4 regions of the Serratia sp. DFXYC6 genome follow, and region 3 is predicted to be linked to each of the others. Evidence: predicted binding sites of a transcription regulator. Region 3 holds the regulator's gene; each other region holds the start of a gene.
What was found. Region 3 encodes PhoB, which activates phosphate uptake and scavenging genes when phosphate is short. Its sites were predicted from a motif close to CTGTCATAAAACTGNCNNAT; they were not measured.

Region 1 (7,710 bases), on a different contig from region 3:
AGTGCTCCACCGGCGCCTTGGTGCCGGCATAAGCGGCGTAGAACGGCGTGAAGGCGCCGAGCAGCGAGGTGACCAGCGTGCAGATTTTGCCGTTGTCGTTAAGGTGCTTACCCGCTTCTTTCAGGAAGAAGAACGCGGTTTTGGCGTTGACCGCCGTCATCTCGTCGTACTCGGCTTCGCTGATGTCGATCAGCGGCTTTTTCAGCACCTTGCCGACGGTATTGATGGCGATATCCGGCTTGCCGACGGCGGCGACCGCATCGGCGAACAGCTTCTCGACCGCGCCCGCGGTGGTCAGATCGGCCTGCAGCGCGACACCTTGCGCCCCGGCGGCCTGAATGGCGGCGACGGTTTTTTCCGCTTCGGCTTTGGAAGCGGCGCTGTTGTAGTGGATCACCACCGCTTTGGCGCCTTGTTCAGCCAAATCGCGCGCGATCAGCCCGCCGAGGTTTTTGGCGCCGCCGGCGATGAGGACGGTTTTTCCCTTGATTGAATGGTTTGCCATAACAGTTTCCTTGGATGAGCGTAACGGAAACCTGAGTCTAGCCAGCGTGGGGGGAAAGATCAGCGGCGTGGCGCGGGATAGACTATCCAGAAAAGCGACATAATCGAAACGGACGGTTATCGCTTATAACGCCCCGGCAGGTGACTTTTCGCTACAGGGCGGTAAATTTTATCCACTGCTCAGGCCAGTTTGCGTTTCATTAACCTACAATGATGGATATGGGCCTCATCATTTCTCCTCTGAGTAGAACCATGCCGTGCAAATCTCATCGTGCGCTGCGGCAACGTCTTCGGAGGCGGTGGGTTATGGGCGTGGCCCGTGCAGGCAAAAAAAGGGGATGAGAGCGGTAAGCTCCAGCAGAGTATCGGGTAATGAGGTAGGGCGGTTGGACCCGGCGGATGGCCGCGGATAACAACGCCTTGAGGGGGCAATCATGATCAGTACCGTCGCGCTGTTTTGGGCCTTATGTGTGGTGTGTGTGGTAAACATGGTGCGGTATTACTCTTCTCTGCGCGCGCTGCTGGTGGTATTGCGCGGCTGTGACCCGCTGCTGTACCAATACGTCGACGGCGGCGGCTTCTTCACCGCCCACGGCCAACCCAGCAAGCAGCTGAGGCTGGTGCGCTATATCTTTGCGCAGCGCTATGTCGAACACCACGATCCGGAGTTTATTCGCCGCTGTGAGCGGGTGCGCGGGCAGTTTATGCTGACCTCGGCCCTGTGCGGCCTGGTGGTCATCTGCCTGATAGCGATGATGATTTGGTATTAATGCCTTTCTGTTTCCCTTGATGCAGGCAAAAAAAAGGCGGCCCTGCGGCCGCCTTCCTCATGATGCTTATCGCTTAGATCAGCTTCAACGCAATCCAATACAGCGCACCGGAAAGCAGAATCGAGATTGGCAGGGTCAGTACCCAGGCCAACAGGATGTTCTTCACGGTTTTGCTCTGCACGCCGCCGCCGTCCACGATCATCGTCCCGGCAACCGCCGAAGAGAGGACGTGGGTGGTGGAGACCGGCATGCCGGTATAGCTCGCCACGCCGATCGACAGCGCCGCGGTCATCTGGGCCGATACGCCCTGGGCGTAGGTCATGCCTTTCTTGCCGATCTTCTCGCCGATGGTGGTGGCCACGCGTTTCCAGCCCACCATGGTACCGAGCGACAGCGCCAGCGCGACGGCGACGATGATCCACATCGGCGCGTACTCGACGGTCTGCAGCAGATCCTGACGCAGGTTCTTCAGGAAGCGCTGGTCGGCGGATGAGGTTTCCGGCAGCTTGGCGACTTTATCCGCCGTGTCGGTCACGCACATCAGCAGGCGGCGCAGGTGGCTGCGCTGGTCAACCGTCAGCTGATCGTAGCTTTGCAGGTTGGTCAGCATGCCCTGAGCCAGCTCGATCGCCGGCATGGCGCGAGAACTGTCGCAGTGGAACTCGGCCGGTTTGCCAGACGCCGCTTCGTCATCCGGGCTTGGCACCAGCGGCGTCAGCGACACCGCATGCGACAGCGCGTCGCCGTGCTGCTGGTAATATTGCTGCAGGTGGGTCACGGCGTCACGCGTACGGGTGATGTCATAACCGGTTGCATTCATATTGACCACGAAGCCGGCCGGCGCAACGCCGATCAGCACCAGCATGATAAGGCCGATGCCTTTCTGGCCGTCGTTGGCGCCGTGCGAGAAGCTGACGCCAATCGCCGACAGGATCAGCGCGATACGGGTCCAGAACGGCGGCTTGCGTTTGCCGTCGACCTTTTCACGTTCCGCAGGGGTCATGTGGATACGCTGGCGTTTCTTGGTGCCACTCCAATAGCGGCGCAAGGCGAACACCATCACTCCCGCCACCATCATGCCGACCAGCGGCGAGAACAGCAGAGAAAGGAAAATGCCAATCATTTTCGGGACGTTAAGCGCATCCACCACTGAAGTGTGGGTCATCAGGGCGTTGGTTAAACCGACACCGATGATTGCGCCTATCAGCGTATGGGAACTGGAGGCCGGCAGACCGAAATACCAGGTGCCGAGGTTCCAGATGATTGCCGCCAGCAGCATGGAGAAGACCATGGCTAATCCGTGTGCTGAACTGACGTTCAACAACAGATCGGTAGGCAGCAAGTGGACGATGGCGTAAGCAACACTCAAACCGCCGAGCATTACGCCAAGAAAGTTGAACAAACCTGCCATCACGACCGCAAGTTGCGAGCGCATGGCGCGGGTATAAATAACTGTAGCGACCGCATTGGCCGTATCATGAAAACCGTTGATGGCTTCATAAAACAACACGAACAACAATGCGAGAATTAACATCAGGCCGGTATGGAAATCCAGGCCAGCGAACAAATGCAGCATAAGCGTTACGCCAGTTTGTGGACATGAACGCCGCGCATTATCAGTGACAACCGGGGCCGGGGAAAAGGAAAATATGACGTTTTTTTGATTTGGACATGACGAAACGATGACGCGCCTATAACAAAAATATTGAATATCAACGCGTTATTCTCCTCTGACCTCTGTAATATTTTCTTACTGTGGCGTTGGCGGCGCCGGGGCTTTACAATCTGCCGCCGTGAATTTGGCGGTGACCGGCGGCGAAACGGCGTAATATGGCGCTCTTTTGTCGCGATTGTGGTTTTGATAAGTGAGGCTCAGGTGGAACAGTTTGATGTCGTAGTGATTGGGGCGGGTGCCGCCGGCATGTTTTGCGCCGCGCAGGCGGGGCAACTCGGTTGCCGCGTGTTGCTGCTCGACAACGGCAAAAAACCGGGCCGCAAGATCCTGATGTCCGGCGGCGGGCGCTGCAACTTTACCAACATGTACGCCGAACCGGCGGCCTATCTGTCGAACAACCCGCACTTCTGCAAGTCGGCGCTGGCGCGCTACACCCAGTGGGACTTCATCGATCTGATCAACCGCTACGGCATCGCCTACCATGAAAAAACGCTGGGGCAGCTGTTCTGCGACGATTCGGCGCAGCAGGTGGTGGATCTGCTGGTCAAAGAGTGCGAGCTGGGCCAGGTGACGATGCGCCTGCGCAGCGAAGTGCTGGGCGTGGAGAAAAGCGAGAACGGCTACCAGCTGGCGCTCAATGGCGAAAAAGTAAGTGCTCGCTCACTTGTGGTGGCCAGCGGCGGATTATCCATGCCGGGGTTGGGCGCCTCGCCGTTCGGTTACAAACTGGCGGAGCAATTCGGCCTCAAAGTGCTGCCGACGCGCGCCGGGCTGGTGCCTTTTACCCTGCATAAGCCGCTGCTGGAGCATGTGCAGACGCTATCCGGCGTGTCGGTGCCGGCGGTGATCACCGCCGAGAACGGCGTCAGCTTCCGCGAAAGCATCCTGTTTACCCACCGTGGCCTCTCCGGGCCGGCGGTATTGCAGCTGTCCAGCTACTGGCAACCGGGTGAGTATGTGAGCGTTAACTTACTTCCTGAGCTGGATCTGGCGGGCTTCCTGGATAACCAACGCCAAGAGCACCCGAACCAAAGCCTGAAAAACACCCTGGCGCTGCATTTGCCGAAGCGGCTGGTGGAGTGCTTGCAGACCCTGGGACAACTGCCGGAGGCGACGCTGAAGCAGCTGAATGCGCCGCAACAAGCGGCGCTGGTTGATCTGTTGCAGAACTGGCGCGTGCAGCCGAACGGCACCGAAGGCTACCGCACGGCGGAAGTGACGCTCGGCGGCGTCGACACCAACGAACTTTCTTCCAAGACGATGGAGGCCCACAAGGTGCCGGGGCTCTATTTCATCGGCGAAGTGGTGGACGTGACCGGGTGGCTGGGTGGCTACAACTTCCAGTGGGCCTGGAGTTCGGCCTGGGCCTGCGCCCAGGCGCTGGCGGCGCAGGGGCGTTAAAACCCGCGCAGCCTTGACACGTGCCGGGTCACATTGGCCCGGCCTTGAGCTGATTCATTAATTTCATTTTAGTGTTGCCGTCGAGAAAACTCGCCTCCAGCGCCTGTCGGTTGCTGCGGTTAAAATCGTCATCCTGCCAGCCGAAGGCGTCATGCAACAGCCGATACTCAGGATCGAAAATTTGGATGGGGACTTTATGTGCGCTCCTCTGTTCAGTTCGGCTGTTACGCCTTATCTAGTAACTATCGTCTTTAACCCGGCTCAAAAGACATGACAAAGCGTTGCTGGCAATAGCCATTCTCGCAGCTGTTTTATTTGATTAAATAGGAAGTTGCTCTTGAGATACGTCTTGGAGTACGGCTACACTGAAAGGAGCAATTTGGTTGCTACACTCTGTGAGAGTCTATTACCAGGGGAATAAATTTTTGGTTTTCTGTACTTTAGGAGAGCCACATTGCTGGGTGTTTTTTTATTTGAAATTTTATAGCCAAAGATATACTAAGGCCAATATTTAAAAGGAGAATGGATGTTCACTTTAGACGAAATAAAAGAAGCAATATTAAAAATTTCGGATGCTGAGATATTGAGTAATGATGAGGATGAGCGGGAGTCTCGGGTTAGATTTAAAAAAAATGGGGACATTTTTATTATTACAACTTTGGCTAAGGATATGGCATCCAATACAATATTAAAGTTATCTAGATTAGTTAAGTTACCAAAAAATTGTAATGTAAAAAAAGAAGATGCCGAGCTGATATGCTCAATGGTAAATATTTTAAATAACACACCATGTAAAGTTGTTTATATTTATAATGAAAAAAATGGAGTGCTAGATAACAGGTTTTATATAACCAATATATATACTGATAAATTAGACCAGTTCGAAAAAATGGGTTCTAAAGATGTTGTAGCTGCAAACCTAGTTGTTCTGATTCTTGGGATGATACTTGAGGTAATGATAACAACGCAAAATATTATAACCGAGTCTGAAAAGACAGGGAAGGCAAACCAGTCTGAAGGTGATGCCAATGGAAAGTAAAAATGACGCACCGAAAATAATCATACAACTATCTCTTGGTGCATTAGTTTATTATCTTTTTACTTTCAAGTATAAAGATATTCTAATTGAGACCCTATCCTTACAAGTTTATTACCAATTGCTTGTCTTGGTGGTAATAACAAATAGTTATTTTGCAAAATGGATAGACTCTTTTCGTTCATTTTTATGCCATGAATGGATGATGAGATTCTCCAAGAAGTATAAAGCGAAACATTATAAATCAAAAGCGAAGAGTCTCGTTGAAAAAAGTAAGATGACCCAGTTATCTGAGGTTGCTCAGAAAATGATAGACGAAATTTCTGATACTGACCTTGAACTAGAAAATGAAATATCAGACATACATAAAGAAATAAACAAGTTCAAAGAAAAAACATGAGTTTTAATATATTAGAGCTAATTATTAATTATCGGTGTTTTTTAAAATAATATCCGTCTCACACTTCAGCTCTGCAGCATCGTCGGAAGCGGTATCGGTGTCTATCAAAATATGTCGCATGGCCATCTCCTCGGGTGGGCTATGCGGAGAAAGTACCCAGACGACCTAAGGCAAAAAAGGTCAGATGTCCTTTTTCGTTCTGAAGCGCGTCGGCTATGCTGAACGCAGTCGAAAGCGAGGATGTAAGACGTTTAAGGATGAGCCCTGGGAGTGAATCGCCTTGAAAACGGTCGGTGACAGCAAGCTAAAAGAAGCTTTTATCGACGCTCACGATCTGCGAACGGCGCTTTCGCCCACGCTGCTCGCCGCACTGCGCCTGGTCAGCGTCGAAGCCGGCGAATACCTGGTGACGCAAAGCGATCGTTTGACCCACCTGTTTTTTCTCGTGCAGGGAAAATTGCAGGTTGAGAATTTTGATGTGAATGGCGCGCACATTGTCTTTTCCTTCGAAACGGATTTCTCGGTGATTGGCGATCTGGAGCTGTTCTCCCAGGCGCAGCGCACGCTGTTCAGCACCGTGCAGGCGGTGACCGACGCGCTGCTCCTCGCGGCACCGATAGAGGCCATCAACAATCACGCCCTGAGCGACCCGGCGTTCCTCACCTTTATCTGCCGGCAATTGAGCAATAAGCTGCTGAATGCCTCTTTGCTGCATGCGAACGGCGTTTTTACGGCGGAGTATAAACTGCGAAAATTTTTATTATTCAAGATAAAGAACGAAGGGGAATTGATTGAGCTGGAAAACCGGGAGGCGCTGGCGGCGAGATTGGGCATCTCCGTCAGACAGCTGAGCCGCGCGCTGGCGCAGCTCGCGGCGGACGGCATCATTCAATTTAAAAACAAATCACTGCGGGTGACGGATCGCCAACGGCTGTCCGACATCAACGGGAGCGCCAGGATCTAGCCGATCGCCGGCCCCTTCAATTCCACGCGATTGCCGTCCGGATCGCTGAAATAAATGGACGGGCCGTCGCCTTCAGCGCCATAGCGCGATTCGGCGGGATCAACGCCGATCCCCTGCGATCGCAGATAGGCCAACAGCTCGTCCTCGTTGAAAGGATCGATGCGCAGGCAGATGTGATCGACATTTTGCCGGTGAGGATCGGGCGCCGTGCCGCCTTTTTTCCCCAACACGCCGTTAATATCCACCAGATCGATCATGGCCGCTCCGGCGCGCAGGTGCATCAGCCCCAAATCCGGCCGCTGTTTGGCGATATCACAGCCGACGATCCGGGTATAAAAATGCAGGCTTTTCTGCATATCGCGCACGCGCAGCACCACATGGTCGATAGTCTTCAGGCTGAAAGGGCGCACGGCCATCTCCTCAAACGGAAGTCTCCTTTACAGCATAAACGGCGCTGGCGGATTTATCCTGCTCCAGAGCTAAAGCAAAAAAATGGCCGATGGTTTTCACCATCGGCCGTAAGCGTGAGGAGTGTTCACGCATTAACGCGGGAAGTTGCCGCTCAGCGCATCCAGGCCATCCTGGTAGATGCCATGGAACAGGGCGACGGCTTCGTCGTCGCTGATATTGACCGGCGTGAAGCTGCCCGACCATTCCACGCGCGCCACGTTGGCGTCGTCGGTGGCGTGTACCGACAGGGTGGACAGGTAATTCACCACCGGGAACGGCGCCTGCATGATGGAGTAGCTGTAGCTGCGTTGACGGTTGTCGAACGCTTCCAGCCGCTCGATAACGGTACCGCCGTCAGAGGTCGTCAAAGTGCGCACGCGGCCGCCTTCAGAAACGACGCTTTTCGGAATGAACGGCAGCCAGTCAGGCAGGGCGTCGAAGCCGCCGATCAGTTGCCATACGGTGTCGGCGGATGCCGGGATGTTCATAGATACGGATGTAGTAGCCATT
Region 2 (7,710 bases), on a different contig from region 3:
TTCAGTTTATCTCCTGCAACCCGAAAATCACCGTGGTGGCCAACAACGGTTCGACGGTGAACTTTGGCACCATTCCGCGTCAGAATGCGGTGGTGGGTAAAATCGAGAAGCAGGTGCCGTTCTCGGTCGCCGCCAATATGTCCGATCCAACGACCGGTCAAGACTGCAAAGGGGAAACGCTGCAGGCCAGCTTCAGCACCACCTACCCATTGCAGGATAACAGCGTGATCCTGCCGACCAGCGACAGCGGCTTCGGTATTTTGATCTCGCAGGCGGCGACGCCAAATACGCCGATCATGATGAACAGCCCGGTCGATCTGGGCCTGGTCAACGGCACCATCGTTGAAAAGAACTTTATGGCCAGCCTGAAATGGTTGAGCACCAACCCGAAGGTAGGGCCGTTCAGCGCATCGGCGAATATTGACGTCACCTTCAAATAATTCGGTGTCTCGTCAATAGAGAAAGGGTTCAGTTCTCGCGAACTGAACCCTTTTTTGTGCCTTATACCGCGCTGATTAACGCAGCCCCATCCAGCTGGTGCAAACGCCTTCCGGCGGCTTGCCGGCGTACCAGCGGGGCAGCGTGGGGGCATCGTGGCGCGGTTCGGCCTGCATTTCTATCGGCTGCGCCGGCCATTCTGCGACGTCCCAGCGGGTGGTGCGGCGATAGACCGCCGGGGTTTTGCCGAACTGTTTCTTGAAGGCACGCGAGAACGAAGGCTGAGAGTCGAAATGGTATTGCAGGGCGATATCCAGGATCGGTCGTGGAGTGGAGCGCAGCGCCTGCGCCGCCTGCGAAAGACGCCGCTCGCGGATATAGCTGCCGAGCGCGTGGCCGGTGGTGCTGCGGAACATGCGCTGCAGGTGCCATTTGGAGTAGCCCGACTTGGCGGCGACATTGTCCAGCAGCAGCGGCTGATCCAGATGAGTTTCAATCCAGTCTAGTAAATCGTGAATGATATTGACGCGATCCATGGTTTTAGTTCTCCCGCAAAAACGACATTCAGGTCACAGTGACTTAGCTTAATTATCCAAGAATATGCTTTGATAATAGGCGTGACTACGCCGTTACGCAAGGGTAAGCCGGGGATAAAAAGGTGGCCAAAAATGCTCTTTGAACGGCAGGGGAATAAAAGAAAGGCCGCATAAAGCGGCCTTTTCAGTAGGAAGTGACGGAAAATCAGTTAGTTTCCGGTTTCACTTCAATGTAGTTCAGACCCAGCACGCTGCTGGTGTAACCGCGGATCTTGTTGGTCATCTCGATATCGCCGTTCAGCTTGTGGCCGTAGGACGGGATGATCTCTTTCAGCTTGCTCTGCCATTCCGGCGTCGCCACTTTGTCTTTGAACACGGTTTCCATCAGGTGCAGCATGATTGGCGCAGCGGTGGAAGCGCCCGGCGAAGCGCCCAGCAGAGCGGCGATGCTGCCGTCTTCAGAGCTGACGACTTCGGTGCCGAACTGCAGCACGCCGCCTTTATCCGCGTCTTTCTTGATGATCTGTACGCGCTGGCCTGCGGTCCACAGCTTCCAGTCTTCCTGCTTGGCGTCCGGGAAGTACTCTTTCAATGCGGCGAAGCGATCGTCGTCGTTCATCATCAGCTGGCCGACCAGGTATTTCACCAGATCGAAGTTATCCAGACCGACGTGGGTCATCGGCATCAGGTTCGAGGTGCTCAGCGAGTGCAGCAGATCAAACAGCGAACCGTTCTTCAGGAACTTGCTGGAGAAGGTGGCGAACGGCCCGAACAGCAGCACGCGCTTGCCGTCCAGCATGCGGGTATCCAGGTGAGGCACGGACATCGGCGGCGAACCTACGCTGGCCAGGCCATACACTTTGGCCAGGTGCTGGTTGGCGATCTCCGGGTTGGTCGTGACCAAGAACTGGCCGCCGACCGGGAAGCCGCCGTAACCGTCGGCCTCAGGGATGCCGGATTTCTGCAGCAGGGTCAGGGACGCGCCGCCTGCGCCGATGAACACGAACTTGGCGTTAACGGTGGTTTCTTTACCGTCGCGGTTCAGATCGGCAACGGTTACGCTCCAGGTCTGGTCGGCGTTGCGCTTGATGTCGCGCACTTCGTGGCTCAGGTTCAGCTTGAACTTGTCGCTGGCGCTCAGTGCGTCAACCAGCTGGTGGGTGATCACGCCGAAGTTAACGTCGGTGCCCAGCGGCATGCGGGTCGCGGCGATTTTCTGCGCCGGATCGCGGCCGTTCATCACCAGTGGCGCCCACTGTTTGATTTGCGCAGGGTCTTCGGAGTATTCCATGCCGCGGAACAGGGTGCTGTGCTGCAGCGCCGCGTAGCGTTTACGCAGGAAGTTGACGTTGTCGTCGCCCCACACGAAGCTCATGTGCGGCACGCTGTTAATGAAAGATTTCGGATCTTTCAGGACATTGTTTTTCACCTGATAAGACCAGAACTGACGGGAGATTTCGAAAGACTCGTTGACCTTCACCGCCTTGCTGATGTCGATGGTGCCATCGGCTTTTTCCGGCGTGTAGTTCATTTCGCTGAAGGCGGAGTGGCCGGTACCGGCGTTGTTCCAGCCGTTGGAGCTCTCTTCCGCCACGCCGTTCATGCGCTCGTACATGTCGATGGTCCAGGTCGGCTCCAGCTCATGCAGATAGGTACCCAAGGTGGCGCTCATGATGCCGCCGCCGATCAACACCACGTCGACGGTTTTATTCTTCTCTTCAGCCGCCGCCTGTTGCGTAACGCCAAACAGGCTGAGACTGAAAATCAGGACGAGTAATTTTCTCATTGAATTAAATCTCTTGTGTGTAAATTCTACTCATTGCAGGTGAAAGAATTTAGCGGGAGTTACCCTGGAAATAATGAAGCCGACCGCCCGGCGTGAGCCGATAGGCAGCAATAATGCCTTTTTGTTAATAGGGTTTTTAACGAAAAGTGAACTATTGCAGGCCGTCCGGGTGCAAATTGATCGGTTCACGTTACTGGCGGGGTATTATTGTTTGCGAGAATGTTAAAAACTACTTTTGTAACTAAAAAAAATGAATATAAGCAAAAATAGGCCGGTTGCTGTCGTAGTAATAAACAAAGAGGGAAGAAAGGTCGTATAACCGCGTTATTTTCGGGGGTTAATTGTCGCGCAATTAAACGTTATTTCGTTATCACACAATAATTGCGGTTAAATTGCAAATACCTATCGGTAACCAATAATAAATGGCCGCCGTTGCGGGCGGCCATCGTGCAGAAGGCGGTTACTTGATGCCCATCGCATCGCGCATGGTGAAGAACAGATCGGTCTGATCGGTCAATCCCACCACGTTGGCGGCGTGCGGGCCGTAGGCCGCGACGCGCAATTGGGTGCCGGTGTGCCCCTGCGACTCTTCTTCCGAGTTGCCGTAGCTGAGGGTCATCGGCGCGCCGTCTTTGGTGGTCAGCATCTGGGTCAGGCCCGGCGCTTTGGCGTCGGCGGCGACGATCTGGCTGGAGTGTGCATGGTCGGCGGTGACGATCACCAGCGTGTTGCCGTCGGCGCGGGCGAAGGCCAGCGCTTTTTGCACCGCTTCGTCCAGATCGACGGTTTCACCAATCTGCCCGCACGGGTTAGCGGCGTGATCCTGCTTATCGATCGACGCGCCCTCTACCTGCAGGAAGAAGCCGTTCGGGTTATCTTTCAACAGTGCGATCGCTTTTTCGGTCATCGCCGCCAGCGTTGGCGTGGCCGCGGTGCGCGCCGGGTTGTTTTCGCAGGTTACCGCCGGCTTGTCGAGGTTGCCGTGATAGCTGGCTTTCGGCCCCAGCCAGCGCACCGGCATGTTGCCGTCGGCGAACAGACCCAGCAGCGGTTTTTGCTGGTTGGCCAGCGTAACGGCCTGCAGCTCATCCGCGTTGCTCACCCACTGGTAACCTTGCGCCGCCGCCTGATCTTTCAGCGATTTTCCTCGCCATTCGCCGCTTTTCGCCAGCTGGTTGAAGGACTTCGCGCCGCCGCCCAGCGTGACGTCGGCGCGGGTTTTCAGCAACTGCTCGGTGATGGAGCCGCGGCCGCCGTTTTCCAGCGCGTTAGCGGCGCATTTCTCGCTGGTTTCCTCCGGGCCGTAGCATTTGCGCGAGGTGACGTGCGACACCAGCGCCGCCGGCGTAGCGTCTTGCAACTCGGCGGTGGAGACGTTGCCGGTGGCCTTGCCGGCCGCCTTGGCGATCTCCAGCAGCGTCGGCTGATCTTTGCCGTTCACGTCCACGCCGAGCGCGCCGTTATAGGTTTTCACCCCGGTGGTCCAGGCGGTGGCGGAGGCGGCGGAATCGGTCACGTAATCCGGCTTGTGGGTTTTCTTGTCCAGCGAGTAGTGGGTGTATTGCCCGGTCAGCGGCAGGGCGTCGATGCCCTTGAAGTAACCGCCTGCGCCTTCAGCGTAGTTGCGCGCGGCGGTGATCTCGGAATCCCCCATGCCGTCGCCGATCAGCAGAATCACGTTTTTCGCCGTTTTGTCCGACAGCGACGCCTTCAGCGCGGCGGTCTGATCGCCGGCCAGACGACGGGCGCCGCCCGGTTCGGCGAGGTTGCCGCGCGCGGCGCGTTCGGTCAGGCCATCGGCATTGGCCGAGGTTTCCGCCGCGATGGCGGAGGAACAGAGCAGGGCGGACAGCACGGCGCCGGCGATCAGGGATACAGCAGGTTGCATGGGGTAAGCTCCTTGTCGTAATACAACAATGTAAATAACATCAAATTGTTACGAAAGGAGAGTAGAGCAGAGGGATGACAATTTTATGACAATGAAAGACGGGATGGCCCGGCGGCCACCCCGTTTGACAATCAGGCCGCGCGCGCCGGAATAGCCAGCCCGCGCTGCACCGCCGGCCGCGCCAGACCGCGCTCCAGCCACTGCGCGACGCGCGGGAAACTGTCGAACGCCACCAGTTCGCGCGCCTCATAGAAGCCGATCAGGTTACGCACCCAGCCCAGCAGCGAAATATCGGCGATGGTGTAGTCCGCACCCATGATCCAGTCGCGGCCTTCAAGGCGCGTTTCCAATACGCCGAGCAGGCGTTTCGATTCGTTTTTGTAACGCTCCAGCGGCCGCTTGTCTTCATATTCGCGCCCGGCAAACTTGTGGAAGAAACCGAGCTGGCCGAACATTGGGCCGACGGCGGCCATCTGGAAGAACACCCACTGAATGGTTTCGTAACGCTGCGCCGGATCCTGCGGCAGGAAACGGCCGCTCTTTTCCGCCAGGTAGAGCAGAATGGCGCCGGATTCGAACAGCGGCAGCGGCCGGCCGCCGGGGCCGTCGGGATCGATGATCGCCGGGATCTTGCCGTTCGGGTTCAGCGCCAGGAATTCCGGCGTCCAGGTCTCGTTGTTGCCGATGTCGATCAGGTGCGCTTCATAAGGCAGGCCGATCTCTTCCAGCATGATGGACACTTTGACGCCGTTCGGCGTCGGCAGAGAGTAGAGCTGCAGCCGTTCCGGGTGCTGAGCCGGCCAGCGTTTGACGATCGGGAATTGGGTGGAATCGAGCATGGAAACTCCTCGGGTTGGCGGGGTTGCTTAAGCGTACCCCTTGAGTATTGCAGTAAAACTACCCCGCCGCCGGGTTACACCGTGAGGTCAAAATGTGCGGCCAGCGCTTTTTTACCGGCGGGGGGCAGCTGCAGTTCGCGGCTGTCGAGCCGGCGGACGATCCAGCCGCGTTGGATAAAGGCGGCTAACAGCGCGGCGCCCAGCGCGCCACCGAGGTGAGAGCGGCGTTCGCTCCAGTCCAGGCAGCCGCAGGCGAAGCGGCGGCGGGTGGGAGCGGGGGAGCAATCGACGCCCAGCCGCGCCAGCGCGGCCTGACCGATGTCGCTTAACCGGTAGTCTTCCTCGCCGGTCAGCCAGTTCAGCGCATGCAGCCGATCGTGCAGCTTCACCGCCACCTCGCCCGCCATATGGTCGTAACAGGTGCGAGCATATTGCAGCGAGGTGGGCGTGCTGCTTTTCACCGACGGGCGCGGCACGCCCGCCAGCGCCATCAGACCCTCCAGCGCTGCGGCCACCGGTTGCCCGGCCAGCCGAAAATAGCGATAGCGCCCCTGTTTGACGCAGGCAATCAGCCGCTGCTCCAGCAGCTTCGCCAGATGTGCGCTGGCGGTAGACGGGGCGACCTCGACCGCCGCGCTGAGCTCGGTGGCGGTGTAGGCGCGCCCATCCATCAACAGGCACAGCATGCGCGCCCGGGTGCGGTCGGCGATGGCGGCGCTCAGCGCCGCTAAACGATCTTCTATCTCGATGTTATGCATACTTCGAGGTTAGACGAAGTATGACGGCGCGTCCATCGCTAGCCTGTAGCTATCGCAGTCTGGTGCTGTGCGTCCGTGTCCGCTGGATATTGATGAGCGGGCGTTGAAATCGGTGCAGTGGCGCCGTTCACTGAATGCGCGCGTGCCGGAATTTTACCGTTGAGAGGAGACGAGGATGATTGCCGTGATTTTTGAACTGCAGGCCGCCGACGGGCTGCGCGATACCTACCTGACGTTGGCGGCGGAGCTGAAGCCGCTGCTGGCGCAGATCGATGGATTCATTTCCATCGAGCGGTTTCAAAGCCTGGCCGATCCTGCGCGCCTGCTGTCGCTCTCCTTCTGGCGCGACGAGGCGGCGGTGCAGCAGTGGCGCAATCTCGAGCAGCACCGGGCGGCGCAGGCGCGCGGCCGTGGCGAAGTGCTGGCGCAGTATCGGCTGCGGGTGGCGGAGGTGGTGCGGGACTACGGGCTGGAAAGTCGCGACCAGGTGCCGCAGGATAGCCGTTGTTATCACCGTACCTGAGAAAAAGCCCGCCGCCGGCGGGCTTTCACCCGCTATTTCGCCTCGCTGCCCACCTTCATCGCCCCGGCGTAGCTGGCGCCCATCCCCCAGGCGGCGCCGTGGTCGCGAGCGATCTGCAATACGCCCCCCGCCGTGGCTTTACGGCTCCAGTCCTGCTGCCATTCCAGCATCAACGCTACCCAGTTGATGGGCGTGGCGCCCGCCTGAACCAGACGCTGCATGGCGTTGTTTTGGCTGTCTGGCGTAATGTCGCCGGTGACGTCCGACAGGATATAAACCTCATAACCCTCGCCCAGGGCGGACAGCGCCGGCAGCATCACGCAGCTGGCGGTCCACAGCCCGCCGATGATGATTTTCTTGCGGCCGGATTGTTTGATCAGATCCACCACGCGCCGATCCTGCCAGACGTTGATGGCGGTGCGGTCGTACACCTGCAGGTCCGGGCGCGCCTGCGTCACCTGCTGGAATACCGGCCCGGCGAAGCTTTTGGCGTTGGCCGAGGCCAGAATGGTCGGCACGTTGAACACTTTGGCGGCCTTGGCGATGCCGGCGGCGTTATTCACCAGATTGGTTTGATCGATAGAGGAAATGGTCATGCCGAACATGTCCTGCAGATCGACCAACAGCAACAGGCTGTTGTCGGCGGTCAGCGGCTGCACATAACCCGCCTGGCGGCTATCGGCGGCGGGGGATTGCGCCAGCGCGGCGACGGGGGCGGTGGCGGCGCTCAGGCCGAGCATCAGGGCGAACAGGGTCTTTTTCATTATTAACTCCATTATTATCAGTAGATTAAATTCACTTACCACTCAGGGAAGCGGTTGGATAAAGTCTACTTAGGTTGTTGGGGTTAATAATCTGTGTTTTATTGAATTTATAATTAACTATCAGGACATAATATGGACGTGCTACTGACGATGCGCGCCTTTCGCCGCGTGGTTGAGC
Region 3 (7,710 bases):
GCGTTGACCAGGTGCAGGGCAATAAATCCGGCTTCGTCTTCCGGCAGCGCGGTATCCAGCCGCTGGGCGATCAGAGCCAGCGCCTCCAGCCCGACGGCGAATTCGGCCGGGTAGAGTTTTTTAATCTCCCACAGCAGCGCATTTTTGATATCCAGCCCTTGCGCATGGCGCTGCAGGGCGAAGTGGATGTGATCGGTCAGCGTGATGTAGACGATGTTATGCAGCTTGCCCGGCAGGCGTTCGCGGGCGAGAGTAATAATCCTGTCGGCAGTGGTGACGCAGGCCAATGGGATCTCGGCGAGCAGCTCTTTATAGCGCTCGGCGATTTCTCCGCCGTTATGGGTGAAGACCTTTTCGATCAGGCTTTCGTCCAGCGTATCGCCGGGCTTCTTTTTAAAGCCGATTCCTTTTCCCATCACCACCGTCTCTGCCTGACGGTCGTCCAGCGTAATCACCACGTTATTATTGAGTATCTTAGCGATTTTCATGGTTTTTCCCGGTGTTTCAGCATCCTGAAAACGAAAAAACCTGACGCCCGGAAGCGATCCCGGGCGTCAGGTTTTGCCTGTATTTTATGTTTCTGTCCTGCGGCCTGAGCGGCGGAGGGGATACAGTAACAATCCTGTTATGCTGGCATAATAACCCGTGCCCGCCGCGGCTCAACGCTTTTCACCGCGGAGTGCCGCCGCGGTCACACTTCTGCGCCGCAAGCCGCGGGATCATTCCAGCCTGAAGTGCGCCTCCAGCCGGCTGACGCCGAGCCCGTTGACCTTTTTCACTTTGATCTGCACCGGAATGCGCTCTTTCATCGCCTCGACGTGGCTGATCACGCCGATGGTTTTGCCGGAGGCGTTCAGGCTGTCCAGCGCATCCAGCGCGGTATCGAGGGTTTCGGCGTCCAGCGTGCCGAAGCCTTCGTCGAGGAACAGCGAGTCGATGCTGGTTTTATGGCTGACCAGATCGGACAACGCCAGCGCCAACGCCAGGCTGACCAGGAAGCTCTCGCCGCCGGACAGGGTGCGGGTATCGCGCAGCGCGTCCGCCTGCCAGGTGTCCACCACCTGCAGCTCCAGCGCGTCGCTGGTCTTGCGCTGCAGCAGGTAGCGCCCGTGCAGCCGGCCGAGCTGAAGGTTGGCCAGATACACCAGATGATCGAGCGTCAGCCCCTGAGCGAAGCGGCGGAACTTGTCGCCTTCTTTCGAGCCGATCAGTTGGTTGAGGTAGCTCCAGTCATCGTAGTCTTGCTGGCTGCGGGCGATCTGCTCGAACAGCGCCTGCTGATTGAGACGGCGTTCGGCGTCGCTTGCCAGCTGATTGCGCAGTTCGCCCTGACGCAGCTGCAACGTTTTCAACTGCTGCGCCAGCTCGGCCAGCGATTGGGTGAGCGCATCGAGATCCGCGTTGGCTTCATCCAGCCCTTCAGGGCGGTTCTGCCGGTGCTGCTCCAGCGTTTGCGTCGCCTGTGTCAGCAGGGCGGTGGCCTCTACCTGCCGCTGTTGCAACTGCTCTTTGCGCTGCTGCAATTCGCGGCGCAGGACATCGTCCAGCAGCGCGGCGGCGAAGGCGGTTTCATCGGCGAATTCGCTGTCGGCCAGCGCCTGCTGCCACTGCTGCTGCGCCTGCTGCAGCCGCTCCTGCATCTGGGTGTGTTGTTGTTGCAGCCCGGACTGCTGGCCGGCCAGGCGCTCGCGCAGTTCCTGCGCCTTTTGCCACTGCTCGGCGGCCTGCAAACTGGCCTGTTCACAGGCGGTTTGTTTGGCGCGCAGCTGTTCGCGCACCTCGGCGACCTGCTGTTCGCCGAACAGCGCCAGCCGCAGCGCGCGTCGTTCGGCAAGGGTTTTCTCGCCTTCTTGCCAGCGTTGTTGCAGCTCTTGCTGCTGTTGCAGGCTGTCGGCGTGGGCTTTCTGCAGCAGCGTAAAGCGTTCTTCGAGCAACGCCAGCTGTTGCTGCGTCTGCTGCTGCTGCGTTTGCAGAGCGATGAGCGCATCCTTCGCCTGCTGTACCGCCTGCGCCGCCTGTTCATGCTGCTGCAGCGCCTGTTGCCCGCGCCGTTCTTCGTCGTCGCAGCCGTTCAGCCAGGCGCTGAGTTGCTCGCCATCCGCCAGCGTAAAGTCGAACGCCAGCGGCGCGCTGAGCTGCCGCCACTGCTGCTGTTGGCCCGCCAGCTGTTGTTCATCCTGCGCGATGGTTTGCTGCTGACGCTGCAATTGCTGTTGCAGGTTGTCGTAACGGGCTCGCAGCTCGACGCCTTGTTTTTGCAATGCTTCGGTCTGGACTTTCATTTGCTCCAGACGTTGCGCGGTTTCTGACAGTTTTATCTCTTGGTATTGTTCTACCGCCGGGTGCTCGCATGAGCCGCACAGCGGGCAGGGGGCGCCGGGTTGCAAACGGGCGCGCTCGGCCTCCAGACCCACGATCCGTTGTTCCAGCGCATAGGTTTTTTCAACATCGGCCTGGTGGGCTTTCTGCTGCTTAAATCGCTGACGGATGAGTTCTAGCTGTGGTTCCAACTGGGTAAGTTCATGTTGACCGCTGTTTAGCTCTTGCCGCTGTTGTTCCAGCCGTTTAACGATTTGCTGCGATAAAGAGGATAGAGTAAACAGCTGCTGGCGCGTCGGGCGCAGATCCGCCAGGACGCTCAGGCGCTGGCGCAGCGGGGCCAGCGGCGTTTGCGCCTTCAGCGCCTGCTGCTGTTGCTGTTGAACGGCCAGCGCTTCGGTCAGCGTGTTCAACTGCTGCTGATGCTGTGCGGCCTGCCTCGTCAGTTGGCTGCGCTGAGCGGTGAGCTGCTCCAGCGCGGTCTGCTGCTGGGCGCACTGCTGTGCGGCGGCATCGCCGGCCTGTCTACGTTCGGCCTGTGTCGACTGCAGTTGGGCTATTTGATGGTCGAGCGGGGCGACCTGCTCGTCGATCAACTGTTGCTGTTGCCGCATGTGTTCGGCATGCGCTTGCTGCGCCTGGCGGGTTTTCTCCACCGCCTGCTGCAGCGGGGTCAACTGCGCCGACTGCTGTTCCTGCTGTTGCGTCAGCTGGGCTGCCTGCTGTTGTATCGTCTGCAGCTCGGCGCGGCAGCGATCGCGTTCACCGCGCAGCGGCCGCAATTTCTCGGCCGGTTCGCTGAGCGCCAGCCGCTGCAGCTGCGGGGCGGCCTCCTCCTGCTCGCGCTGGGCGGTGTCCAGCCGCAATTGCCCCTCGCTTTGCTGTTGCCGGAGGCGTTGCCATTGCTGCAGCCAGCTCAGCGCCTGTTGCTGGCGCTGGGTTTGTTCGCCGAGAGCGATTTCCTGCGCGCTCAGCGCCGCCAGCTGTTCGGTCAGAGACTGGCGCTGCTCGTCGTTCAGCAGTTCGATGCCGCTGGCGCGTTGGTGCAACGCATCCAGGTCGGTTTTGGCCTGCTTGTGCGACTCGAACACCTGTTCGGACAACCTCCCGTAGATTTCGGTGCCGGTCAGCTCTTCCAGCAGCTCGGCGCGATCGTTGGCGTCGGCGTTGAGGAACGCGGCGAACTGCCCTTGAGACAGCATCATCGATTTGGTGAAGCGGCCAAAGTCCAGCCCGGTGATGGCGGCGGTAAGCTCCAGCTTGTCGCGCACTTTGTCCGCCAGGATCTTGCCGTCCTCGCGGCGCGCCAGTTCGACCTTCGGCGCCTGCAGATTGCCGTCCGGCGCGTTTTTGGCGCGGCGCTGGCTCCAGAAGGCGCGATAGCCGACGCCCTTGACCTCGAATTCGACCTCCGCCAGCGATTCGGCGGTGTGGCGGGTCATCAGTTCATTCTGGCTTGGCGTGACGTTGAGACGCGGCGTCTGGTGGTACAGCGCCAGGCAGATGGCGTCCAGCAGGGTGGTTTTGCCCGCGCCGGTCGGGCCGGTAATGGCGAACAGACCGTTGCTGGCGAACGGCTCGGCGGTGAAGTCAATTTTCCATTCGCCCTGCAGCGAGTTGAGGTTTTTTAACCGCAGGCTGAGGATCTTCATGAATTCGTCTCCTCGGCGTTGTGTTGCACCGCCTCGACCACCTGGCGGAACAGTTGGTGCATCCGCCGTTGGCGTGCTTCGGGCATGTCGGCCTCCTGCGCCAGGCGCCGTTCGAACACCTCGTTGACGCTCAGCTCGTTGAGCGTTTCCTTATCCTGCTGCGCAATCGCCTGGCGGCGCTGCTCTTTGCTGCGCCGCAGCAGCACCACTTCCACCGGCAGCGCATCCGCCATCAGCTGGATGCGGCGTTGGATATCGCTGAGGTAGTCCTGCGTCGCCACTTCGATATCCAGCCACACCGGCAGCTCGCCGGCATAGTCGGCAAATTGCCGCAGCTGCCGTTCGATCTCGGCCAGATCGCCTTTGATCAGCTGCATGGGCTGAAACTGCGGGATCGTTAACGTTTCTACCCGCTGCAAAGCGCCGTCGGCGAAATCCACCAGGAAGACGCTTTTGGCTTTGCCCAGCTCATCGAAGCTCAGCGGGATCGGCGAGCCGCTATAGCGAATATGCTCCGATTTGGCGACGTTCTGCGCGCGGTGAATGTGGCCCAGCGCGATATAGTCGGCGGGGGGGAAGGCCTGCGCCGGGAAGGCGTCGAGGGTGCCGATATAGATGTCGCGCACCGAGTCGGAGGTGGTAACGCCGACGGTGGTCAGGTGGCCGGTGGCGACGATCGGCAGCGGCTGGCCCAACTGGTCGCGGCGCTCGCAGGCCGCCTGATACAGCGTCTGATAATGTTCGGCGATGGCTTCCTGCAGCGCCTGCTGTTTCTGCGCGCCGGATTCGCCGGCGCGGCTGGTGAGCAGATCGCGCGGCCGCAGGAACGGGATGGCGCACAGCACCGCGCCCGGCTGGCCGTCGCGTTGGTTAAGCACCACGATCTGCTGTTCCGGGGCGCCCTGCGCGCTGGCGATCACCGTGGTGTTCAGGCAGGAAAGCAGTTCACGCGATTCGTTCAGCGTCGCGACCGAATCGTGGTTGCCGCCCAGCACCACCAGCTGGCAGCCGGTACGCTGCAGTTCCACCACGAAGCGGTTGTACAGCTCGCGGGCATAGCTGGGCGGCGAGCCGGTATCGAACAGATCTCCGGCGACGATCAGCGCATCCACCTGCTGCTGATCTACCTGTTCGATCAGCCAGTTCAGAAAAGCCTGGTGCTCGGCGGCGCGGCTTTTGGTGAAAAAGTACTGGCCAAGGTGCCAGTCAGAGGTGTGGATCAGGCGCATGACACTCCCGGATGCAAAGATAATGGCGATGATTATAAAGGCCGCGGCGGCGGCTGTCCCGGCGCAATGATGATGACAACCGGATGATTTTTCTTTACTGCGGGAAATAATCGCTATGCTTACTGCCTATAACAGCCGGTTTTTTTCATAAAAGTGTCACAAAACTGACGCATAATGGCGCCCGAAAAGTCGCTAACACATTGGCAGGATTGACGATGGCAAGACGCATACTGGTGGTGGAAGACGAAGCGCCGATCCGTGAGATGGTGTGCTTTGTGTTGGAACAGAATGGTTACCAACCGTTGGAAGCCGAAGATTATGACAGCGCCGTGACGCGTCTGTCTGAGCCGTTCCCTGATTTGGTGTTGCTTGACTGGATGTTGCCCGGTGGTTCCGGCATTCAGTTTATCAAACATATGAAGCGCGAAGCGCTGACCCGCGATATCCCGGTGATGATGCTGACCGCGCGCGGCGAAGAAGAAGACCGGGTGCGCGGCCTGGAAGTGGGGGCGGATGATTACATCACCAAGCCGTTCTCGCCCAAGGAGCTGGTGGCGCGCATCAAAGCGGTCATGCGCCGCATTTCGCCGATGGCGGTGGAAGAAGTGATTGAAATGCAAGGGTTGAGCCTGGATCCGTCCTCCCACCGCGTAATGGCGAACGATCAGGCGCTGGATATGGGGCCGACCGAGTTCAAGCTGCTGCACTTCTTTATGACCCACCCGGAGCGGGTTTATAGCCGCGAGCAGTTGCTTAATCACGTCTGGGGCACTAACGTTTATGTGGAAGACCGTACCGTTGACGTGCATATCCGTCGGCTCCGCAAGGCGTTAGAAACCAGTGGGCATGATAAAATGGTTCAAACCGTTCGGGGCACCGGCTACCGGTTCTCAACGCGCTACTGATCGCGCCGCGCTGGAGAATATGCCGTGTTAGAACGTCTGTCGTGGAAGAGGCTGGCTTTGGAGCTGGCTCTTTTCTGTCTGCCCGCCTTACTGCTGGGGCTGATTTTCGGTTATCTGCCCTGGTTCCTGCTGGCCTCTGCGCTGGCTGCGCTGGTGTGGAATTTCTACAACCAGCTCAAACTCTCCCATTGGCTGTGGATCGACCGCAGCATGACGCCGCCGCCCGGCCGCTGGAGCTGGGAGCCGCTGTTCTATGGCCTGTATCAGATGCAGCAGCGCAACCGCCGCCGCCGGCGCGAGCTGGCGCTGCTGATCAAGCGCTTTCGCAGCGGGGCCGAATCGCTGCCTGACGCGGTGGTGATGACCACCGTCGAAGGCAATATCTTCTGGTGCAACGGGCTGGCGCAGCATCTGCTCGGCTTTCGCTGGCCGGAAGACAACGGCCAGCACATCCTTAACCTGCTGCGTTATCCGGAATTCAGCCACTATCTGCAACAGCAGGAGTTTTCGCGCCCGCTGACGCTGCAGCTGAACAACGAACACTACGTCGAATTCCGCGTGATGCCGTATTCCGAAGGGCAATTGCTGATGGTGGCGCGCGACGTCACCCAGATGCGTCAGTTGGAGGGCGCGCGGCGCAACTTCTTCGCCAACGTCAGCCATGAGCTGCGTACGCCGCTGACGGTGCTGCAGGGCTATCTGGAGATGATGGGCGACGAAGAGCAGGATGGCTCGCTGCGCAGCAAGGCGCTGAGCACCATGCAAGAGCAGACTCGCCGGATGGACGGGCTGGTCAAGCAACTGCTGACGCTGTCGCGCATCGAGGCGGCGCCCAATGTCGACATGAACGAGCGGGTGGATATTCCGCTGATGCTGCGGGTGTTGCAGCGTGAGGCGCAATCGCTGAGCGGCGGCAATCACGAGATCACCTTCCGGGTGAACGAACAGCTCAACGTGTTCGGCAATGAAGACCAGTTGCGCAGCGCGGTGTCTAACCTGGTGTACAATGCGGTCAACCACACGCCGAAGGGCACCCATATCGAAGTCAGCTGGCAGCAGACGGCGCATGGCGCGCAGTTCCAGGTCAGCGACAACGGGCCTGGCATCGCCGCCGAGCACCTGCCGCGCCTGACCGAGCGTTTCTACCGCGTCGACAAGGCCCGCTCGCGCCAGACCGGCGGCAGCGGGCTGGGGCTGGCGATCGTCAAGCACGCGCTCAGCCATCACGACGCGCGGCTGGAGATCCTCAGCGAACCGGGGATCGGCACCCGCTTTATCTTTACCTTGCCCAATCGGTTGATTGTTCCCGCCGCTTTATCAGAGAATGCGGTGAAAAATTAACGCGAGACACCGGTATGACCCGAATCACCCGAGGGCTGTTGCTTTGCCTGGCGCTGCTGGCCGGACGCGGCGCGCTGGCGCAGCCTGACGGCATGTTGGCGGGCAACCTGTCCAGCGTCGGCTCCGACACGCTGGCGAATCTGATGGCGCTGTGGGCGCAGGATTTCAGCGAGCATTATCCCAACGTCAACCTGCAGATCCAGGCCGCCGGTTCGTCGACCGCGCCGACCGCGTTGGCGGCGGGCGCCGCGCAGCTGGGCCCGA
Region 4 (7,710 bases), on a different contig from region 3:
GTGGTGCACGATAAGCAGCAATACGGCGAAGGCCTGGCGCGCTCGGTGCGCGACAGCCTGAAAAAACAGGGTACCGAAGTGGCGATGTTCGAAGGCATCACCGCCGGCGACAAAGACTTCTCCACCCTGGTGGCGCGCCTGAAGAAAGAGAATATCGACTTCGTGTACTTCGGCGGTTACTACCCGGAAATGGGCCAGATCCTGCGTCAGGCCAAACAGGCCGGGTTGACCACCCGCTTCATGGGGCCGGAAGGCGTGGGTAACTCCTCGCTGTCCAACATCGCCGGCGCCGCCTCGGAAGGCATGCTGGTGACGCTGCCGAAACGCTACGATCAGGTGCCCGCCAACCAGCCGATCGTCGATGCGCTGAAAGCCAAGAAGCTGGATCCGACCGGCCCGTTCGTCTGGACTACCTATGCCGCGCTGCAGTCGCTGACCACCGGCATGGAGCGCAGCGGCAGCCAGGAGCCGGCGGACATCGTCAAGGATCTGAAAACCGGCAAGCCGGTGGACACCGTGATGGGGCCGCTGAGCTGGGATGACAAGGGCGACCTGAAAGGCTTCGAGTTCGGCGTGTTCGAGTGGCATGCCAACGGCACGTCCACACCGATCAAATAAGCCATAATGATTAGGGTGGGGCGCAGTTTGCTGCGCCCGGCGAGTCGGCTTGCCGGCCCCGTCTCCCTTTACCCGCCGGTTCTCCGCCGGCGGGTTTCGCAGCCAAGGGTTCAGAGTATGTCAGAGCAGCTCCTCTATTTTCTGCAGCAGATGTTCAACGGCTTAACGTTGGGCAGCACCTATGCATTGATCGCCATCGGTTACACCATGGTTTACGGCATCATCGGCATGATCAACTTCGCCCACGGCGAGGTGTACATGATCGGCAGCTATGTCTCCTTTATCGTTATCGCCGCCCTGATGATGCTCGGCATCGACGTCGGCTGGCTGCTGATCGGCGCCGCGTTCCTGGTCTCGATCGTCATCGCCAGCGCCTACGGCTGGAGCATCGAGCGGGTAGCCTACAAACCGGTGCGCAACTCCAAGCGCCTGATTGCGCTGATCTCGGCCATCGGCATGTCGATATTCCTGCAAAACTACGTCAGCCTGACGCAGGGCTCACGCGATCTGGCGCTGCCCAGCCTGGTGACCGGCCAGTGGGTGCTGGGGGAAAGCAACGGCTTCGCCGCCACCATCAGCACCATGCAGCTGACCATCTGGCTCGTGACCTTCCTGGCGATGCTGGCGCTGACGCTGTTTATCCGCTATTCACGCATGGGCCGCGCCTGCCGCGCCTGCGCGGAAGATCTGAAGATGGCCAGCCTGCTGGGCATCAACACCGACCGGGTGATCTCGCTGACCTTCGTCATCGGTGCGGTGATGGCGGCGGTGGCCGGGGTGTTGCTCGGCCAGTTCTACGGCGTCATCAACCCTTACATCGGCTTTATGGCCGGTATGAAAGCCTTTACCGCTGCGGTCCTGGGCGGCATCGGCAGCATTCCCGGCGCGATGATCGGCGGCCTGGTGCTGGGCGTGGCGGAAGCGCTGACCTCCGCTTATTTGAGCACCGAATACAAAGACGTGGTGTCGTTCGCGTTGCTGATCGTGGTGCTGCTGATCATGCCGACCGGCATTCTTGGGCGTCCGGAGGTTGAGAAAGTATGAAACTCAATCTGCTTAATGCGCTGATCGCCACGGCGGTGCTGTTCGTGATGGCTTCGTTCCTGATGGGCATGCAGCTCAGCCTGGACGGCACCAAACTGGTGGTGCACGGCGCGGCGGAAGTGCGCTGGATGTGGATCGGCATCGGCTGCGTCATCGTCTTTTTCTTCCAGCTGTTGCGCCCGCTGCTGCAGCAGGGCTTGAAAAAGGTCTCCGGCCCGGCGTTCGTGCTGCCGAGCTTCGACGGCACCACGCCGCGGCAAAAGCTGCTGGCGGCTCTGCTCATCGTCGCGGCGGTCGCCTGGCCGTTCCTGGTGTCGCGCGGCACGGTGGATATCGCCACCCTGACGCTGATCTACGTGATGCTGGGCCTCGGCCTCAACGTGGTGGTGGGCCTGTCCGGTCTGCTGGTGCTCGGTTACGGCGGTTTCTATGCTATCGGCGCCTACACCTACGCGCTGCTGAATCACTATTACGGCCTCGGTTTTTGGGAGAGCCTGCCGCTGGCGGGTATCGTTACCGCCGCCTTCGGCTTCCTGCTCGGTTTCCCGGTGCTGCGGCTGCGCGGCGACTATCTGGCGATCGTGACGCTCGGCTTCGGCGAGATCGTGCGCATCCTGCTGCTGAACAATACCGAGATCACCGGCGGGCCGAACGGCATCAGCCAGATCCCGAAACCGACCTTTTTCGGCCTGGAGTTCAACCGCAGCGTGCGCGACGGCGGTTGGGATACCTTCCATAACTTCTTCGGCCTGAAATACGATCCGAGCGATCGCATCGTGTTCCTGTACCTGGTGGCGCTGCTGCTGGTGGTGCTGACGCTGTTCGTCATCAACCGCCTGCTGCGCATGCCGCTCGGGCGCGCCTGGGAAGCGCTGCGTGAAGACGAGATCGCCTGCCGCTCGCTGGGCCTCAGCCCGACGCGCATCAAGCTGACCGCCTTTACCATCAGCGCCGCCTTCGCCGGGTTTGCCGGCACGTTGTTCGCCGCGCGCCAGGGTTTCGTCAGCCCGGAATCCTTCACCTTCGTCGAGTCGGCCTTCGTATTGGCGATCGTGGTGTTGGGGGGCATGGGCTCGCAGTTCGCGGTCATTCTGGCGGCGATCCTGCTGGTGGTGTCGCGCGAGCTGATGCGCGATCTGAATGAATACAGCATGTTGCTGCTGGGTGCGCTGATGGTGCTGATGATGATTTGGCGGCCGCAGGGGCTGTTGCCGATGAAACGGCCGCAGCTGAAGCTGCAGGCGGCGGATATTCACGCGGGCAAGGGGGAACAGGCATGAGCGTTCAACCTTTACTTCAGGTGGAAGGCCTGTCGATGCGTTTCGGCGGGCTGCTGGCGGTCAACAATGTGGCGTTGACGCTCAATGAAGGCGAAATCGTGTCGCTGATCGGCCCCAACGGCGCCGGTAAAACCACGGTATTCAACTGCCTGACCGGTTTTTACCGTCCGAGCGGCGGCACCATCAAATTGCGCGATCGCCATCTGGAAGGGCTGGCGGGGCAGGCCATTGCCCGTATGGGCGTGGTGCGCACCTTCCAGCATGTGCGGCTGTTCCGTGAAATGACGGTGATTGAGAACCTGCTGGTGGCGCAGCATCAGCACCTGAAAAGCGGCGTGTTCGCCGGGTTGCTGAAAACCCCGGCCTTCCGCCGCGCCGAAGCCGAAGCGCTGGCGCGCGCGGCGGAGTGGCTGGAGCGCGTCGGCCTGCTATCGATGGCCAACCGTTCGGCGGGCAACCTGGCCTACGGGCAGCAGCGTCGGCTGGAGATCGCCCGCTGCATGGTGACCCGACCGGAGCTGCTGATGCTGGACGAACCGGCCGCCGGCCTCAACCCGAAAGAGACCGACGAGCTGGATCATCTGATCGTCGAGCTGCGCGATCGGCATAAGGTCTCGGTGCTGCTGATCGAGCACGACATGAAGCTGGTGATGGGCATTTCCGATCGCATTTACGTGGTGAATCAGGGCACGCCGCTGGCGCAGGGCACACCGGCGGAGATCCGTAACAACCCGGACGTGATCCGGGCTTATTTGGGCGAAGAATAATATGTTGTCATTCAATCAGGTATCCGCCCATTACGGCAAAATTCAGGCGCTGCATCAGGTCAGTCTCACGATAAGTCAGGGCGAAATCGTGACGTTAATCGGCGCCAACGGCGCCGGTAAAACCACGCTGCTCGGCACCCTGTGCGGCGAACCGCGCGCCAGCGAAGGCAGCATCGTCTTTCAGGGCCAGGACATCACCCAGTGGCAAACCTCGCGCATCATGCGTGAAGCGGTGGCGATCGTACCGGAAGGGCGGCGCGTCTTCTCGCGCATGACGGTGGAAGAAAACCTAGCGATGGGCGGCTTCTTCGCCGATCGTCACCAGTATCAACAGCGCATCGAACGGGTGTTCACGCTGTTCCCGCGCCTGCTGGAGCGCCGAAGCCAGCGCGCCGGCACCATGTCCGGCGGCGAGCAGCAAATGTTGGCCATCGGCCGCGCGCTGATGAGCCAGCCGAAGCTGCTGCTGCTCGACGAACCTTCGCTTGGGCTGGCGCCCATCATCATCCAGCAGATCTTCGACATCATTCAGCAGCTGCGGGAAGAGGGCATGACTATCTTCCTGGTGGAGCAAAACGCCAATCAGGCGCTGAAATTGGCGGACCGCGGTTATGTGCTGGAAAACGGCCGCGTGGTGTTGGAAGATACGGGGGCTGCATTGTTAGCCAACGAAGCAGTGAGGTCGGCGTATCTGGGCGGTTAATCCGCCCCCCTACGAATTAAAATAATCAGGTACGAGAAGAAGAAATGAAGACAGAAGGGTTACTCGCGCAGCGCATCGTTAACGTAAAAAGTTCGGCCATCCGTGAATTGCTTAAGCACAGCAAGATGGAACACGTCATTTCGCTGGCGGGCGGCATCCCCTCTGATGCGCTGTTCGATTTCGAAGGATTGAGCATTGCCACCCAGCAGGCGATCACCGAACAGCCGAAAAGCGCGTTCCAGTATGGCCTGACCGAGGGCAGCCCGCTGCTGCGTGAGCGCATTTGCGCGCTGTGCGCCGAGCGCGGCGTCACCGCGCGCGCGGAAGAGGTGATGGTCACCGCCGGTTCTCAGCAGGCACTGGATTTGGTGATGCGCGCCATCGTCAACCCGGGCGACGTGTTCGTGGTGGAGCGCCCGACCTACCTGGCGGCGCTGCAAACGCTGGAACTGGCGGAAGCCAACATCATGTCGGTCTCGTCCGACAGCGACGGCATGGTGGTGGAAGAGCTGGCCGAGCTGCTGAAAACCCAGCGTATCAAGGGCGTGTACGTGGTGCCGAACTTCGGCAACCCGAGCGGCATCACCCTCAGCGCCGCGCGCCGCGAACTGCTGGTGAAGCTGGCCGCCGAACATAACTTCCTGATCATCGAAGACGATCCGTACGGCGAGCTGCGTTTCACCGAAGAGCGCCACCCGACGCTGCATCAGGTGTCGCAGCGGGTGCTGGGCAATACCGACCACATCATCTATACCTCGACCTTCTCCAAGATCCTGGCACCGGGCCTGCGCCTGGGATGGGCGATCCTGCCGCCGTTCCTGCTGCATAAAGTGGCGATCATCAAACAGGCGGCGGATCTGCACGCCAGCGCCCTGTCGCAGAGCATCGTCGAATGCTACCTCGGCCTGGATCGCCTGCCGGCCCAGATCGAGAAGATCCGCGCCGCCTACAAACAGAAGGGTGAGATCCTGGCCGGTTTGGTGGAGCAGGAGCTGGGCGACTACATCACCTTCGATAAACCGAAGGGTGGCATGTTCCTATGGGCGCGTTTCCGCCAGCCGTTCAACGCCACCGAATGGCTGAACACCACGCTGCAGCAGGGCGTAGTGTTCGTGCCGGGGGAATACTTCTTCTCCGACAACCCGGATCGTTCGACCTTCCGCCTGTCGTTCGCCACTGCCACCGAGCAGCAGATGCAAGAAGCGGTGGCGCGCCTGCGCCGTTCGCTATAAGCCTCGCGGCGGCGGAGCTGATGCCCGCCGCCGACATCAAACCGCCATCTTCACTTCACCTTGCCGTCATGTGGCTGTCATCTAACGGTTATTTTTCTGTCATCCGCGCATGGCATGTTAGCTTCCGAACAAAAAACTGATTCTTTTCGCTCACGCGCTTTTACACCAGCTTTTTCAGGAGTTAGGCATGCTCACCTACGCTATTCGCAAAACCACGCTGTGCGTCGCATTGACCCTGGCGGTCAGCGCCCAGGCGCTGGCGGCGACAGAAATCCCGTTCTGGCATTCGATGGAAGGCGAACTGGGTAAAGAAGTGGACTCTCTGGCGGATCGCTTCAACCAGTCGCACAGCGACGTCAAGATTGTGCCGGTTTATAAAGGCAACTACGAACAGAGCCTGGCGGCGGGCATCGCCGCTTACCGCTCCGGCAAGGCGCCGGCGATCTTGCAGGTTTACGAAGTGGGCACCGCCACCATGATGGCCAGCAAAGCCATCAAGCCGGTCTACGAAGTGTTTAAAGAGGCCGGCATCAACTTCGACGAATCGGTGTTCGTGCCGACGGTGGCCGGCTATTACACCGACAACAAGAGCGGGCATCTGCTGTCGCAGCCGTTCAACAGCTCCACGCCGGTGCTGTACTACAACAAAGACGCCTTCAAAAAGGCCGGCCTGAACCCGGATCAACCGCCGAAAACCTGGCAGGAACTGGCGGCGGATACCGCCAAGCTGCGCGAAGCCGGCATGAAGTGCGGTTACGCCAGCGGCTGGCAGGGTTGGATCCAACTGGAGAACTTCAGCGCCTGGCACGGCGTGCCGTTTGCCAGTGAAAACAACGGTTTCGGCGGCACCAGTGCCAAGCTGGAGTTCAACCAACCGCTGCAGGTCAAGCATATCGCGCTGCTCGAAGCGATGAACAAGAAGGGTGATTTCACCTACTTCGGCCGCAAAGACGAATCCACCGAGAAGTTCTACAACGGCGATTGCGCCATCACCACCGCCTCTTCCGGTTCGCTGGCGGACATCAAGCACTACGCCAAATTCAACTACGGCGTCGGCATGATGCCGTACGACGCTGACGCGAAAAATGCGCCGCAGAACGCCATCATTGGCGGGGCCAGCCTGTGGGTGATGAACGGCAAAGACGCCGCCACCTACAAGGGCGTGGCCGAGTTCCTGCAGTACCTGGCGCAACCGGAAATCGCCGCCGAATGGCACCAGAAGACCGGCTATCTGCCGATCACCACCGCGGCTTACGATCTGACCAAGCAGCAGGGCTTCTACGACAAGAACCCGGGTGCCGACGTCGCCACTCGCCAGATGCTGAACAAGCCGCCGTTGCCGTTCACCAAGGGCCTGCGCCTGGGCAACATGCCGCAGATCCGCAGCGTGGTGGATGAGGAGCTGGAAGGCGTGTGGACCGGCAAGAAAACGCCGCAGCAGGCGTTGGACGCCGCCGTGCAGCGCGGTGACGTGCTGCTGCGTCGCTTCGAAGCATCAACCAAATAACCCTGCGTCGCGGGCCCGGCGGACCGGGCCCGCGTCTTCACGCCGATCCTTCCGTGCCCGATTAATGGTTTAACTGCTATGTCATCTTCCCGTCCCGGTTTCGGCTGCAGCTGGTTGCCCTATGCGCTGGTGCTGCCGCAGCTGCTGATTACCGCCGTCTTCTTTTTATGGCCCGCCGGCGAGGCGCTGTGGTATTCGGTGCAGAGCCTCGATCCGTTCGGCCTGTCCAGCCAGTTTGTCGGGCTGGATAACTTTAAGCAGCTGTTCCAGGATCCTTACTATCTCGACTCGTTCTACACCACGCTGATCTTCAGCTTCCTGGTGGCGGGCATCGGGCTGGCGGTCTCGCTGTTTTTCGCCGCGTTGGTGGACTACGTGCTGCGCGGCAGCCGCCTCTACCGCACGCTGATGATCCTGCCCTATGCGGTGGCGCCGGCAGTGGCGGCGGTGCTGTGGATTTTTCTGTTCAACCCCGGTCTCGGGTTGATCACCCACTTCCTCAATGGGCTGGGCTATAACTGGAACCATGCGCAAAACAGCGGCCAGGCGATGTTCCTGG

Region 1: a site for PhoB is predicted at 2,856-2,875, ahead of pitA (inorganic phosphate transporter PitA). Genes of this name have one in related genera too.
Region 2: a site for PhoB is predicted at 4,721-4,740, ahead of phoA (alkaline phosphatase). Genes of this name have one in related genera too.
Region 4: a site for PhoB is predicted at 5,719-5,738, ahead of ugpB (sn-glycerol-3-phosphate ABC transporter substrate-binding protein UgpB). Genes of this name have one in related genera too.

Annotation. Positions count from the first base shown of each region.
Region 1 covers NZ_JBXUNV010000006.1:148,165-155,874, reverse strand. Annotated here, with positions in the region: gene AC2CGQ_RS23160 (SDR family oxidoreductase) at 1-505, opposite strand, end outside; gene uspB (universal stress protein UspB) at 939-1,274, shown strand; gene pitA (inorganic phosphate transporter PitA) at 1,348-2,850, opposite strand; gene AC2CGQ_RS23145 (BaiN/RdsA family NAD(P)/FAD-dependent oxidoreductase) at 3,151-4,350, shown strand; gene AC2CGQ_RS23140 (hypothetical protein) at 4,877-5,389, shown strand; gene AC2CGQ_RS23135 (hypothetical protein) at 5,379-5,786, shown strand; gene AC2CGQ_RS23130 (Crp/Fnr family transcriptional regulator) at 6,067-6,750, shown strand; gene AC2CGQ_RS23125 (VOC family protein) at 6,747-7,166, opposite strand; gene AC2CGQ_RS23120 (SRPBCC family protein) at 7,293-7,709, opposite strand.
Region 2 covers NZ_JBXUNV010000001.1:2,466,399-2,474,108, reverse strand. Annotated here, with positions in the region: gene AC2CGQ_RS12095 (fimbrial protein) at 1-440, shown strand, start outside; gene AC2CGQ_RS12090 (helix-turn-helix domain-containing protein) at 516-974, opposite strand; gene AC2CGQ_RS12085 (malate:quinone oxidoreductase) at 1,180-2,760, opposite strand; gene phoA (alkaline phosphatase) at 3,221-4,648, opposite strand; gene AC2CGQ_RS12075 (glutathione S-transferase N-terminal domain-containing protein) at 4,780-5,487, opposite strand; gene AC2CGQ_RS12070 (ArsR/SmtB family transcription factor) at 5,562-6,245, opposite strand; gene AC2CGQ_RS12065 (antibiotic biosynthesis monooxygenase family protein) at 6,421-6,768, shown strand; gene AC2CGQ_RS12060 (isochorismatase family protein) at 6,801-7,532, opposite strand; gene AC2CGQ_RS12055 (LysR family transcriptional regulator) at 7,665-7,710, shown strand, end outside.
Region 3 covers NZ_JBXUNV010000004.1:267,946-275,655, reverse strand. Annotated here, with positions in the region: gene licT (BglG family transcription antiterminator LicT) at 1-488, opposite strand, end outside; gene sbcC (exonuclease subunit SbcC) at 720-3,971, opposite strand; gene sbcD (exonuclease subunit SbcD) at 3,968-5,200, opposite strand; gene phoB (phosphate response regulator transcription factor PhoB) at 5,416-6,105, shown strand; gene phoR (phosphate regulon sensor histidine kinase PhoR) at 6,130-7,446, shown strand; gene AC2CGQ_RS20230 (PstS family phosphate ABC transporter substrate-binding protein) at 7,461-7,710, shown strand, end outside.
Region 4 covers NZ_JBXUNV010000005.1:263,953-271,662, forward strand. Annotated here, with positions in the region: gene AC2CGQ_RS22250 (branched-chain amino acid ABC transporter substrate-binding protein) at 1-618, shown strand, start outside; gene livH (high-affinity branched-chain amino acid ABC transporter permease LivH) at 736-1,662, shown strand; gene AC2CGQ_RS22260 (high-affinity branched-chain amino acid ABC transporter permease LivM) at 1,659-2,942, shown strand; gene livG (high-affinity branched-chain amino acid ABC transporter ATP-binding protein LivG) at 2,939-3,709, shown strand; gene livF (high-affinity branched-chain amino acid ABC transporter ATP-binding protein LivF) at 3,711-4,412, shown strand; gene AC2CGQ_RS22275 (aminotransferase-like domain-containing protein) at 4,457-5,644, shown strand; gene ugpB (sn-glycerol-3-phosphate ABC transporter substrate-binding protein UgpB) at 5,832-7,151, shown strand; gene ugpA (sn-glycerol-3-phosphate ABC transporter permease UgpA) at 7,230-7,710, shown strand, end outside.